DNA from 3 places in the Amycolatopsis japonica genome. Region 1 is predicted to be linked to each of the others. Evidence: riboswitches for the same ligand, from Rfam matches in the RefSeq annotation. Region 1 holds a riboswitch; each other region holds the start of a gene.
What was found. Region 1 has a riboswitch for S-adenosylmethionine ahead of thrC (threonine synthase). Riboswitches for the same ligand answer to the same signal wherever they lie in the genome.
Positions count from the first base shown of each region.

Region 2: linked by a shared signal. The riboswitch ahead of AJAP_RS03915 (methionine ABC transporter ATP-binding protein) and the one ahead of thrC (threonine synthase) in region 1 are both predicted to bind S-adenosylmethionine.
Region 3: linked by a shared signal. The riboswitch ahead of AJAP_RS11365 (aminotransferase class V-fold PLP-dependent enzyme) and the one ahead of thrC (threonine synthase) in region 1 are both predicted to bind S-adenosylmethionine.

Region 1 covers NZ_CP008953.1:6,257,852-6,261,869, forward strand. Annotated here, with positions in the region: gene holA (DNA polymerase III subunit delta) at 1-977, opposite strand, end outside; SAM riboswitch class I at 1,113-1,246, shown strand; gene thrC (threonine synthase) at 1,260-2,525, shown strand; gene AJAP_RS29035 (ComEC/Rec2 family competence protein) at 2,559-4,018, opposite strand, start outside.
Region 2 covers NZ_CP008953.1:775,711-779,728, forward strand. Annotated here, with positions in the region: gene AJAP_RS03905 (GNAT family N-acetyltransferase) at 1-444, opposite strand, end outside; gene rsmA (16S rRNA (adenine(1518)-N(6)/adenine(1519)-N(6))-dimethyltransferase RsmA) at 485-1,321, shown strand; SAM riboswitch class I at 1,564-1,654, shown strand; gene AJAP_RS03915 (methionine ABC transporter ATP-binding protein) at 1,868-2,878, shown strand; gene AJAP_RS03920 (4-(cytidine 5'-diphospho)-2-C-methyl-D-erythritol kinase) at 3,001-3,966, shown strand.
Region 3 covers NZ_CP008953.1:2,327,768-2,331,785, forward strand. Annotated here, with positions in the region: gene AJAP_RS11355 (potassium/proton antiporter) at 1-377, shown strand, start outside; gene AJAP_RS11360 (M23 family metallopeptidase) at 509-1,192, shown strand; SAM riboswitch class IV at 1,321-1,435, shown strand; gene AJAP_RS11365 (aminotransferase class V-fold PLP-dependent enzyme) at 1,468-2,811, shown strand; gene AJAP_RS11370 (hypothetical protein) at 2,831-3,418, shown strand; gene lspA (signal peptidase II) at 3,443-4,006, shown strand; gene AJAP_RS11380 (RluA family pseudouridine synthase) at 4,003-4,018, shown strand, end outside.

The sequences.
Region 1 (4,018 bases):
CTTGTGCCGTGGGCGTCGACGACCTCCAGGACAGCCCGCTCCAAGGCGTACTCCGGATTGGCCGCCACCCCCTTGACCTCGGCGTTGAGCCTGGCGACCACCCTCATCGCGGTGGCCAGACCGTCCTGCCCCCAGCCGCGGGCCTGCCCCTGCGCCTTGCGCACCTTCCATGGCGGCATCCCCAGCTCGCCCGCCATCTGATTCGGGTTCCCGCGACCGGCGCCGGACACCCGCGCGATCGTGCGGACGGCGTCGGCGAGCGCGTCCGCGACCAGCACATGCGGTACGCCCAGCTGCATCGCCCAGCGCAGCGACTCCAGCGCCGCCGCCTTGTCACCGGCGACGGCCTTCTCGGCGACGGCGAAACCGTTCACGTCCGCGCGGCCACGGTGGTAGCGCCGGACGGCCTGCTCGTCGACCGCCCCGCCGGCGTCCGCGACGAGCTGGGTCGCCGCCGACGACAGCTCGCGCAGATCCGAGCCGACGGCGTCGATCAACGCCAGCACGGCCGCACCGTCGATCTTCCCGCCGACCCGGCGGACCTCGTTGCGGACAAAGGATTCCCGCTCGGCGGCCTTGGTCAGCTTCGGGCACTCGACTACCTCCGCGCCCGCCTTCTTCAAGGCGGCTGGAAGCCCTTTCGCGGCCTTGCTCCGGCCGCCTCCGCTGTGCACGACGACGAGCACGATGCCGTCGGCGGGCGCCTTGACGTAGGCCATCACCCCGTCGGCGAGTTCCTGCGAGATGTCGTGCGCGGATTCGAGGACGATCACCCTGCCCTCGGCGAACAGCGAGGGGCTGACCATTTCCGCGAGCGCCGGGACTGTGAGGTCCGACACCCGGATCCGGGTGAGATCCGCCGTCGGGTCGGCCGCTTTGGCCGCGTCCGAAGCACTGCGGACCGCACGTTCGATCAGCAGCTCTTCCTCACCGAGAACCAGGACCAGCGGCGATGGGGCGGAAGCTTGCGTCGTCACGGTGACGATCCTGCCACTCCTCCTCTCGTGTGCTTTGTCCGGTGATGTGTTCCGGGCACGGTGGCCCCACCTGAGGCTCATGTCGTACGGTGTTGGCGAGGCGACGCGATGACACGCGTGCCGACAATCGAATACCGCTCATCCAGAGGGGCAGAGGGAACGGCCCGATGAAGCCCCGGCAACCGGCGTCAGCCTGTCATCCCGCGATCGCGGGATAGCTGACGAACACGGTGCCAATTCCGGCCCGCCACCGGCGGGGCAGATGAGGAAAGGAACCTCGCGATGACCGCAACCCTCGGCACGACCTCCACCACCAAGACCCCGGATCTCGGACCGGCCGTCGAACTGGTGTCGAAGGAAGAGGGACACCGGCAGCCGCTCGCCCCCGAATTCGTTTCCGCCGAGGACTTCTCGCCGCTCGAGGTCGCCTACGACTTCGGCCGCGTGCGCCGCGAGGACATCGAAGCCGGGCCGAAGAACATCTGGCGCTACAAGAAGCTCCTTCCCGTTCCGTCGAACGTCGAAGAGATCCCCAACACCGAACCCGGCGCCACCCGGCTCATCCAGGCCGACAGGCTCGCGAAAGCCTTGGGCGTCAAGAAGGTCTGGGTCAAGGACGACACCGGGAACCCCACCCACTCGTTCAAGGACCGCGTGGTCGCCGTCGCGCTGGCCGCCGCCCGCGAATTCGGGTTCGACGTGCTGGCCTGTCCGTCGACCGGCAACCTGGCCAACGCCGTCGCCGCCGCGGCGGCCCGCGCGGGCTGGCGGTCGGTCGTCCTGATCCCGAAGACCCTCGAACGCGCCAAGATCCTCACCACCGCCGTGTACGACGGTGACCTGATCGCGGTCGACGGCAACTACGACGACGTGAACCGGCTCGCCACCCAGCTCGCCGCCGAGCAGGAGAGCTGGGCGTTCGTCAATGTGAACGTCCGGCCCTACTACTCGGAAGGTTCCAAGACGCTGGCCTTCGAGGTCGCCGAACAGCTCGGCTGGCGGCTTCCCTCCCAGATCGTGGTGCCGATCGCCTCCGGTTCCCAGCTCACCAAGGTGGACAAGGGTTTCCGCGAGTTCGGTCAGCTCGGCCTCGTCGACGAGACGCCGTACAAGGTGTTCGGCGCGCAGGCCACCGGCTGCTCCCCCGTCTCGGCGGCCTTCCGCGCCGGGCACGACGTCGTCCAGCCGGTCAAGCCGGACACGATCGCCCGGTCGCTGGCGATCGGGAACCCCGCAGACGGTCCCTACGTCCTCGACGTGGTCAACCGCACCGGTGGCGCGATCGAAGACGTCACTGACGAAGAGGTCGTCGAGGGCATTCGGCTGCTCGCCCGCACCGAGGGCATCTTCACCGAGACCGCGGGCGGCGTGACCGTCGCGACGGCCAAGAAGCTCATCGAGACCGGCAAGCTCAACCCGGACGAGGAGATCGTCCTGCTGATCACCGGCGACGGCCTCAAGACCCTCGACGCCGTCGAGGACAAGATCGGCCCGAAGGCCACCGTCAGCGCCTCGGCCGACGCGGTCCGCGAAGCTCTGGGTATCTAAAAGCTCGGGCATCTGAGTTTCGCGCGGCCCGCCTCAGGAACGAGGCGGGCCGCGGGGCTCACCCCGGCGTACCAGGGCGAGGCCTCGCCCGTCCGCGACCACCGCGGTGTCGCCGTCCGTGTCCGTCCTGGCGACCGCCGCGCCGACGGCCACCAGACTGTCCAAAGTGGACTTGTTCGGATGACCGTAGGTGTTTCCGGCACCGACGCTCACCAATGCGGCCCGCGGTGCGACGGCGTTGAGGAAATCCGGTGCCGTGTAACGACTTCCGTGATGCGGGACCTTCAAGATCTCGGCACGCAGATCGGCACCCTCGGCCATCAGGTCGGACTGCGCGGCGAGCTCGATGTCGCCTGTCAGCAGCAACCGGCCCGCCGGGGTCCCGGCGCGCAGGACGACCGAACCGTTGTTGATCACCGTGCCATCCTGTTCACGGACCGAGCGCCGGGTGACATAGCGCGGCCCCAGCACGTCGAGTGACAACGCCTGCCATTCCAGCCGTTGTCCGATCTCCAGCTCCAGCAAGGGAATTCCGCGCCGCGCCGTCTCGTCCGCGACCTGCTGCCACGCCCAGGCCGGGGCCCGTCCCGGGCCGACGGCGACCGCTCCGATCGACCGGCCCTCGAAGACGGATCCGAGACCGCCGATGTGGTCGGCGTGCAGATGACTCAGCACGATCAGCGGCACGCGGTCCACGCCGAGCCTGCTCAGGCATTCGTCCACCGGTCCCGGTTCCGGCCCGGTGTCGACCAGGACCGCCCTGCCCTGCTCACCTGTGGCGAGGACGACGGCATCGCCCTGTCCGACGTCACAGGCGACGGCGTTCCATGCCGGCGGTGGCCACGCCGGTGCCAGCACCCGCACCGGTACGAAGACGACCAGCCCGGTGGCCAACGCGATCGCCAGCAGGATCCGGCCGTGCCGCAACCGGATGACGACGAGCAGCACGGCGAGCAGTCCGGCCGCCAAAAGCCCGCCCCACCAGCCATCCGGCCAGTCCACGACGGCTCCCGGGGCCCGGGCGCCGTGGCGGGCCACGGTGATGAGCCAGCTCGCCTCGGGTTCGGTCAACCGGACCAGCAGCCGGCCCGCCGACGGCCACCACGGTCCGACGGCGGTGGCGAGCACGCCGAACACGGTGGCCGGGGCGACCACCGGTGCGGCGAGCACGTTGGTCAGCACCGAGACGAGACTGACCGATCCCGCCATGCCCGCGATGACCGGCGCCGTCATCACGAACGCGGCCAGCGGGATGGCCAGGCCCTCGGCGTAGCCGGCCGGAACACCGCGTCCGACCAGCCACTCCGCCCATTTCGGCGCCAGCAGTACGAGCCCGGCCGTGGCGAGCACCGAAAGCGCGAACCCGAAGTCGGCGGCCATCGCCGGATCCGCCACCACGAGCCCGGCCACCGCGAACGCCAGCGCGGGCAGCGCCGAACCCCTGCGCCCCAGTGCCAGCGCCAGCAGCCCGACCGCCCCCATCACCCCGGCGC
Region 2 (4,018 bases), 3.5 Mb from region 1:
GACGGCGATCATCCCCGGGTTCCCCGAGAACGTGGCGAAGTCCAGGCGGAGCGTGTCGGTGCGAGCGAACAAATAGGTCGTCCACAGGCGCAAGGCCTCAGTGCCGTATCCGCCGCCCCAGTACCGCTCGTCGTAGATCGCCAACCCCATCCGCCGCCAGTCGGTCTGCCTGCTTTCCCAGTACCAGCTGACCCTGCCGATCAACCTGCCGTCCTTCAGATCGCATACGGCGAGGCTGGTGCGGGGATCGACGGGCTCGGTCTTGGGCGTGGTGAGTTCGCGTGCCGTCGAGTCGGCCGCCGCCGCGGTCGGGGTGCCGAAATAGGGCCCGTTCGTTTCATGCCAGGGCCGCGTGGGATCGAGTAGGTCGCGAAGCGGTCGGAGGTCGCCGGGCCTCCAGTCGCGCAGCCGGACTTTCTCGCCTTCGAGTACAACGTCGTCCACCGGCCAATCGTGGCCCACCGGGGCTGGTTACGATCGTCGGGTGACTGAACTGCTCGGTCCTGCGGAGATCAGGGCGCTGGCGGCCGAGCTGGACGTACGTCCGACCAAGAAGCTCGGCCAGAACTTCGTGCACGACCCCAATACGGTGCGACGCATCGTCGACCTCTCGGGGGTCGGTGAAGGCGACGTCGTGCTGGAGGTCGGGCCGGGCCTCGGCTCGTTGACCCTCGGACTGCTCGCGACCGGCGCCGAGGTCGTCGCGGTCGAAATCGACCCTGTGCTGGCTGGGCGATTGCCGGATACCGCAGCCGAACGGGGCGGGGCCGAACGACTGACGGTCGTCGGCGCGGACGCGTTGCGGATCACGTCCGACGACCTGCCCGCGCGTCCGACGGCGCTCGTCGCGAACCTGCCGTACAACGTCGCAGTTCCGGTCGTGCTTCACCTGCTTGCTGAACTGCCGTCGCTGACCAGCGGTCTCGTGATGGTCCAGACCGAGGTCGCGGACCGGATGGCGGCCGGCCCGGGGAGCCGGACTTATGGCGTCCCCAGCGTCAAGCTCGCTTGGTACGGAAAGGCGCGCAAGGTCGCCGCGGTGCCTCGCGCGGTGTTCTGGCCCGTTCCGAACGTGGACTCCGCACTGGTCGCTTTCGAACGGGGCGAGGTGGTGTCGTCCGTGGACCGGGAGCGATTGTTCGCGGTGGTCGACGCCGCCTTCTCCCAGCGGCGGAAGACTTTGCGTGCCGCGTTGGCGTCATGGGCCGGTTCCGCCGAACGCGCGGGGGAGCTGCTCGAGAAGGCGGGAATCGACCCCAAGACCCGCGGTGAACAGCTGGATGTCCACCAGTTCGCGCGGATTGCCGCGGTCGCCGGTTGATCGCCTGCCTCGGATGTGACCGGCACCGCGCGAACGTCAGCCGCGCCACGTCGGCACGTGCGTAAGCCTTCTCGATCTGTATGAGCCGGCGTTGTCTTAGCAGGTAGCGCGCCTGGCGCAAGTCGAAGGCGCCTGACTGTGTTCCATTATCTGGACGCCCCATCCTGTATTATGGACGCGACCAGACGTGTGATCTGCGCCTACGCGCTTGCTTTCATCCAGTGGGATCGGTTTTACTCAGTGAGCCATCCCGAGCGACTGAGAGACCTGGCTCGCCGAAGTCGCAGCAACCACCCTCCACAGGGCAGGTGCTACAGCCAGGACCGATGGAGGCTTTGCCTAATGAACAGGGTCACCCACCCGCTCCTGCTGACCAGGCGACGTGTCGTCGATGAAGGTCGCCGCACGGTAAGTGCGTGTCGACGCTCCACCGTTACTGCCTGAGTCCTTCTCCCTTACCTCTGAAAACCGTCCGTTTCCGGACGGTCACTCGGTGACGGTCGGCGCGCTCGAAAGAAGCAGCGCCCCATTCGCATGGAGCCTCTCGTGATCACTGTCGAAAACCTGTCCAAATCCTTTCCCCTCAACGGAAATCCCGTCGTCGCGCTGCGCGATGTGAGCGTGGACATCCAAGCGGGCTCGCTGTTCGGAGTCGTCGGCCCGGCCGGCTCCGGCAAGTCGACCCTCGCTCGTTGCATCGGTCTTCAGGAGCGTCCCGACCGTGGCGTCGTCCGCCTCGACGGCCTCAACACAGGGACTCTCGACGGACGCCGTCTGCGCGAGATCCGGCGGCAGGTCGGTGTCGTGAGCACCAAACCGGAATTGCTCGCCGAGCGCACCATCGCCGGCAACATCGCTTCGCCGCTCGAACAGCTCGGTCTCGACGGGCCGCAGCGGCGCAACCGGGTCGGCAACCTGCTCGACCTGGTCGGGCTCACCCCCCGGGCGGGGCAGCGGCCGGGCGACCTGTCCGAAGGGCAGCTGCGCCGAGTGGCCATCGCCAAGGCGCTGGCCGCCGGGCCGTCCGTGCTCTTGGCCGACGACCCGACCGCCGGCGTGCAGGCCGAGGAGTCCGGCGCGGTCCTCACCGTGCTCGACCGGGCCCGTGCCGAGCTCGGAGTCACCGTGCTGCTCACCACTCCCGACGCCGGCGTGGTTCGCCGTGTCTGCGACGACGTCGCGGTTCTGGAAGCCGGGGCGATCATCGAACGCGGGACCGTGCTCGACCTGGTCTCCGACCCGAACAGCCGTACTGCGCAGGCGCTGCTTCCCGCGATCGAGACCGGGCGTGCGCAGGCCTCGAAGTACGACCGCGCGGTGGACGTCGTGCTGGTCGGCTTCGCCTCGGTCGGTGCGTTGCTCCCGGAGGCCGCCGGTCGCTTCGACGTCGAACTCGCCACCATCGGCGGTGGCCTGACCCGGATCGGCGACACGCCGGTTGGCCGGTTCCGTCTCGGTGTCCGCGGTGAGCGTGCGGACGCCGCGCTCGCCTGGATCGCCGAGCGCGGCGGCCACGTGACCCACCCGGTCCGCGGACCGCAGGGTGTCGCTGCCTGATTCCTCCACGAACGGGCCGCCCAGGACGAAATCCGTCCGGGGCGGCCCGTTCGTGTCCGACTCGTCCTGTTCTCTTTTCTCCTGGTGACAGCGCAAGTGGAACGGCCACGTAGGCTTGACGGGTGCTCGCCGTCGTACCGCCCCCAGTAACCGTCAGGGTTCCCGCCAAGGTCAACCTGCACCTGTCGGTCGGTGACGTACGCCCGGACGGTTACCACGAGCTGGTGACCGTGTTCCAGGCGCTTTCTTTGACCGACGAGGTGACCGTCGCGGTCACCGAGGATCCCGGTGTCGAGGTCTACGGCGAAGGCGAAGGCTCCGTACCGACAGGGGCGAACAACCTCGCCTGGAAGGCGGCGCAGGCGCTGGCGGCACACGTCGGCAAGGCGGACGGCGAGTCCAAGGTCAGGGTCGTACTGCGCAAAGGCATCCCGGTGGCGGGCGGGATGGCCGGTGGCAGCGCCGACGCGGCCGCGACCCTGGTGGGGCTCGCGTCGCTTTGGAAGCTCGACATCTCCCGAGACGAACTGGCGGGTATCGCCGCGAAGCTCGGCAGCGATGTCCCGTTCGCGCTCTACGGCGGGACCGCGTTGGGCACCGGCCGAGGTGAGCAGCTGGTGCCGGTCTTGTCGCGGCACACCTTCCATTGGGTTCTGGCCTTCGACCAGCGAGGTCTTTCGACGCCGAGGGTGTTCGGCGAGCTGGACAAGTTGCGTGAAGAGGGCAGCCCGCCGCGGATCGGTTCGCACACTCCGGTGGTCGAGGCGCTGGCGTCCGGTGACCCGCGGCAGCTGGCGCTGCTTCTGGGTAATGACCTTCAGGCGGCCGCCGTCTCGTTGCGGCCGGGGCTGCGTCGTACCTTGCGGGCGGGGGTCAACGCGGGTGCGCTCGCCGGCACCGTCTCAGGCTCCGGACCGACCTGTGCCTTTCTGTGCGCGGATGCCCAGTCGGCCGTCGAGGTCGCCGCGGAGCTGTCCGGCGCGGGTGTCTGCCGCACGGTACGCGTCGCGCACGGGCCGGTGCCCGGAGCGCGGCTGGTCGGCGGCGACGACGCGCCGCGGCCGTCACCGCCGCGGGTGCACGCGTGAGGGTGTCCGAAATGGACATCGACTAATTCGTTGTGGTGCAAGCTTTTCGGAA
Region 3 (4,018 bases), 3.9 Mb from region 1:
CGCTGCTCCAAGGGGCGACGTTGACCCCGCTCGCGCGAGCGCTCGGGCTGGCCCAGCACGCCGAAGCGCACGAGATCGACGTCGACTCCGCGCCGCTCGACGAGATGGGCGCGGAACTCCTGCAAGTCCGGATCAACACCGGGTCGAAGATGCACGGCGTCTACCTGGCCGAGCTGCGGCTGCCGGTGGGGGCGACGATCAGCCTCCTCGTCCGCGACGGCACCGGCTTCACGCCGAACAAGAACACGCGGCTTCAGGAACGCGACCAGTTACTCGTCGTGACCACCTCCGAAGCCCGTGACGCGGCCGAACGACGCCTGCGGGCCGTCGACCGCGCGGGCCGTCTGGCCAGGTGGAAGGGCGAATCCGGCCAGTAGGTCACGTACCGGCACCAGCTGTTCGTCGGTTGATCTCAGAAAATTCTTCCCTTCTGTACTCCTTTTGGATTACTTTCCCCGCAATCGACTCCATCGAATGGGTGAGTGTCACGGGGTAAGGAGTACGCAAGGTGACGAAACTTCCTGCGCGGTTCGCCGGTCTGGGGGCCTCGGTGGCACTCGTCGGGGTGGTTCTCGCCGCCCCGACGGCCACGGCGGCCGGTGCCTTTCCCGCGTTCGGGCTGCCCTTCGAGACGGGCCAATCGGTCTACTCGGCGGGGATCCACTCGGACAACGGGAACTCCGGCGTGAAGAACGCCATCGACTTCAGCCCCGGCGACAGGACCGTTCGCGCCCCGCTGGCGGGCACCGTCCGGATCCAGCACTGCTCCGGCGGCGACTGGGTGACCGTCGACCACGACGGCGGCTGGCGCACCGGGTACTACCACATGGAGAACATTTCGGTCACCGACGGCCAGAAGGTCGCCCCCGGCGACGCCCTCGGCCGGACCGGCAACGCGCTGCCCTGCGGTGGCAGCAGCACCGGCGCCCATGTGCACTTCACCTTGTGGACCCTGCCCACGGCCGCCGCCCAGGGTGGCGACTCGCGCGACTTCGGGGTCGGCGCCGGCAACTGGAACGGCAAGTCCTACGACGAGGTCTCGACCACGGTCGCCGAGGCCTACGGCGAGGCGGTCGACGGCAAGACCTTCGGCGGCTGGCAGTTCACCGCGGGCACCGATCAGTACTCGGGTACCGCGACCGAGGTCTCCTCCCGCGCGACCATCGGACTGCCCGGCCGTTTCCGGGTCTGACCTGCCGTTGCCCGGCGCGGCGCGGCGCCGGGCAACGGCTCTTCCCGCTTGCGGAGTACGTGAGCGGCGTCTCAAGATGCGGACGAGGGCTGGCTCGATCGCCCGCCCATCCGCTAACTTCGTCCGTAGGTCACGAGTGTCAGCGTCAAGCCCCGGCTAGCTGACCGGCAACCCTCCTTCCGCGGTGGGGTGCCCCGGGTGAGGACCTGGCTCGTCGCGTGGTGCGACGGGCAAGCGCGGGATCCTCGTCGGGTCCCCTGGCCCGGAGGATGATGATGACCCTCGCTCTCGAACGCACCGGCACCCCTGCTGAAACCGTTGCCACGCAAGAAATCCCGACGGTCGCGGGTGCCGGTCTGCGGGTTCCGCTGGTCACCGGCGGCGACATCGGTTACGCCAACCTCGATCACGCGGCGAGCGCCCCCTGTCTGGACAAGGTGCGGGCCGCGGTCGACGAGTTCCTGCCCTGGTACGCCAGCGTGCACCGCGGGGCCGGGTTCGCCTCGCAGGTCTCCACCAAGCTCTACGAGCGCACCCGCGGAATCCTGCGAAACTTCGTCGACGCTCGATCGACCGACACCGTCGTGTTCACCCGCAACACCACCGATTCCTTCAACCTTCTCGCCCGCAGCCTGCCGAAGCACACGTCGGTCGTCGTGTTCGACACTGAGCACCACGCCGCGCTGCTGCCGTGGAAGGGGCCGAACGTTCGCCGGATCGAGACGCCGCGCACCCGCCTCGCCGCGGTGTCCGCTGTGGACGAAGCGCTCGCGGACTGCCCGCAGGGGCCGCGGCTGGTCGTGCTCACCGGCGCGTCCAACGTGACCGGGGAACTGTTGCCGGTCAAGGAGATCGCGGCCGTCGCGCGGCGGCACGGCGCCCGGATCGCGCTCGACGCGGCGCAGCTCGCGCCGCACCGGAAGATCTCGGTGCGCGAACTGGACGTCGACTACGTCGCGCTGTCGGGCCACAAGCTGTACGCGCCTTTCGGTGCCGGCGCGCTGATCGGCCGCGCCGACTGGCTGCGCGCGGCCCAGCCGTACCTCGCCGGCGGCGGAGCGACGAAGCTCGTCAGCCGTGACTCCGTGGTCTGGAATTCCGGACCTGAGCGGCACGAAGCCGGTTCCCCCAACACTGTCGGCGTCTACGCGCTCGGTGTCGCCTGCGAGACGCTGGCCGCGAACTGGGACGGCGTCGTCGCCCACGAAGAGGAACTGCTGGCGCGGCTGCGTCGCGGTCTCGCCGCCATCCCCGGCTTCGCCGAACTGCGGCTGTTCGACGCGCCGGTCGACCGCGTCGGCACGCTCAGCTTCGTCGTCGACGGCTTCGACCCTGGCTGGCTCGCCGCGGTCCTTTCCGCGGAGTACGGCATCGGCGTGCGGGACGGCGCGTTCTGCGCGCACGTGGCGACCAAACGGCTGATCGCCGTCGCCGGTTCGACGGGCCAGCAGGCCGTGCGCGTGAGCCTCGGCCTGGGCAGCACGACCGAACACGTGGACCGGATCGTCCTGGCGCTGCGCCAGATCGTCGCCCGCGGCGCGCGCTGGCAGTACGAGAAGCCGGAAGGCCGCTGGGTGCCGGAAAACGATCCGCGCGAACTGCCCCCGTTCTGCGCCTGACCCACTACCCTCACCCCGCATGGGGAACGAGCGACCGCGTTACTGGTTTCCGCTGGCGCTGCTGGGATTCGCCCAGCTGGCCGTGGTGGCCCTGTCCGTCGGCTCGCGCCGGTCCGAAGGGTGGTTCGCCTACGTGCCCAACGGGGACGGCGGCATGTTCGGCTCCGTCCAGAGCGCGGGGACGCCCCTGACCGCGGTTTCGGCCGGGGCCATCGGCAGGATGGACAACTGGCTGTTCGCCGTGTTCGCGGTCTACCTCGGCACGGTGCTGTTCTACGCCCTTCGGACGAAGACCATGCCGTGGTGGAAGGTCGCCGCGATCGCGGTCGGCGGACTGGTCGCCATCGCGCTGGCCGACCTGGTCGGCTACTGGGAATTCGAACTCGACGGCGACACCCGGAGCGCGATCCTGCTGACGGTCGGCCTGGTGCTGCTGGCCTGGCTGGAACGCAGTGTGCTGGTGCTCGTCGTGGCGGCGGCGTTCGTGGTCTGCGCGGTCGTGCCGCCGCAAGGACAGCTCGCGCTGGTGCTGTCGTCGCTGGTCGCGCTCGCCGGGGCGTTCGCGGCCCTGCTGAGCAGGCCGAAGGCGGCCGCCGAGGAGGCCTGAACCCGCTCAGTGGACAATGGGGGAGTGAGTACAGAGCCCGAAACCGCGCCACCATCGCCGCCGCTGCCCAAGAAGCGCGTCGCCGTGGTGTTCGTCGTCGCCGCGGTGCTGTGGGGGATCGACCTCCTCACCAAGCAGATCGCCGTGTCCACGCTCGAGGGCAAGCAGCCGGTCGAGTTCCTCGGCGGGCTCGTGTACTTCCAGCTGGTGCGCAACCCCGGTGCCGCCTTCTCGATGGCGACCGGGCTGACCTGGGTGCTCGCGCTGGTCGCGATCGCCGTCGTGATCGCCATCGTCTGGCTGTCGCGGCGGCTGCGCTCGGTCGGCTGGGCGATCGGCCTCGGCCTGGTGCTGGCCGGCGCGCTCGGCAACCTGACCGACCGCATCTTCCGCGCCCCCGGCCCGCTGCAGGGGCACGTGGTCGACATGATCTCCGCCTTCGCGCCGAACGGGCAGGGCTGGGCGATCTTCAACGTCGCCGACTCCGCGATCTGCGTCGGCGGCGTGCTCATCGTGATCCTTTCCTTGCTGGGCAAGGACTACGACGGAACATCCACAAAGGACAAGAAGAAGGCGGCGACCGAATGAGCGCGCGCATGC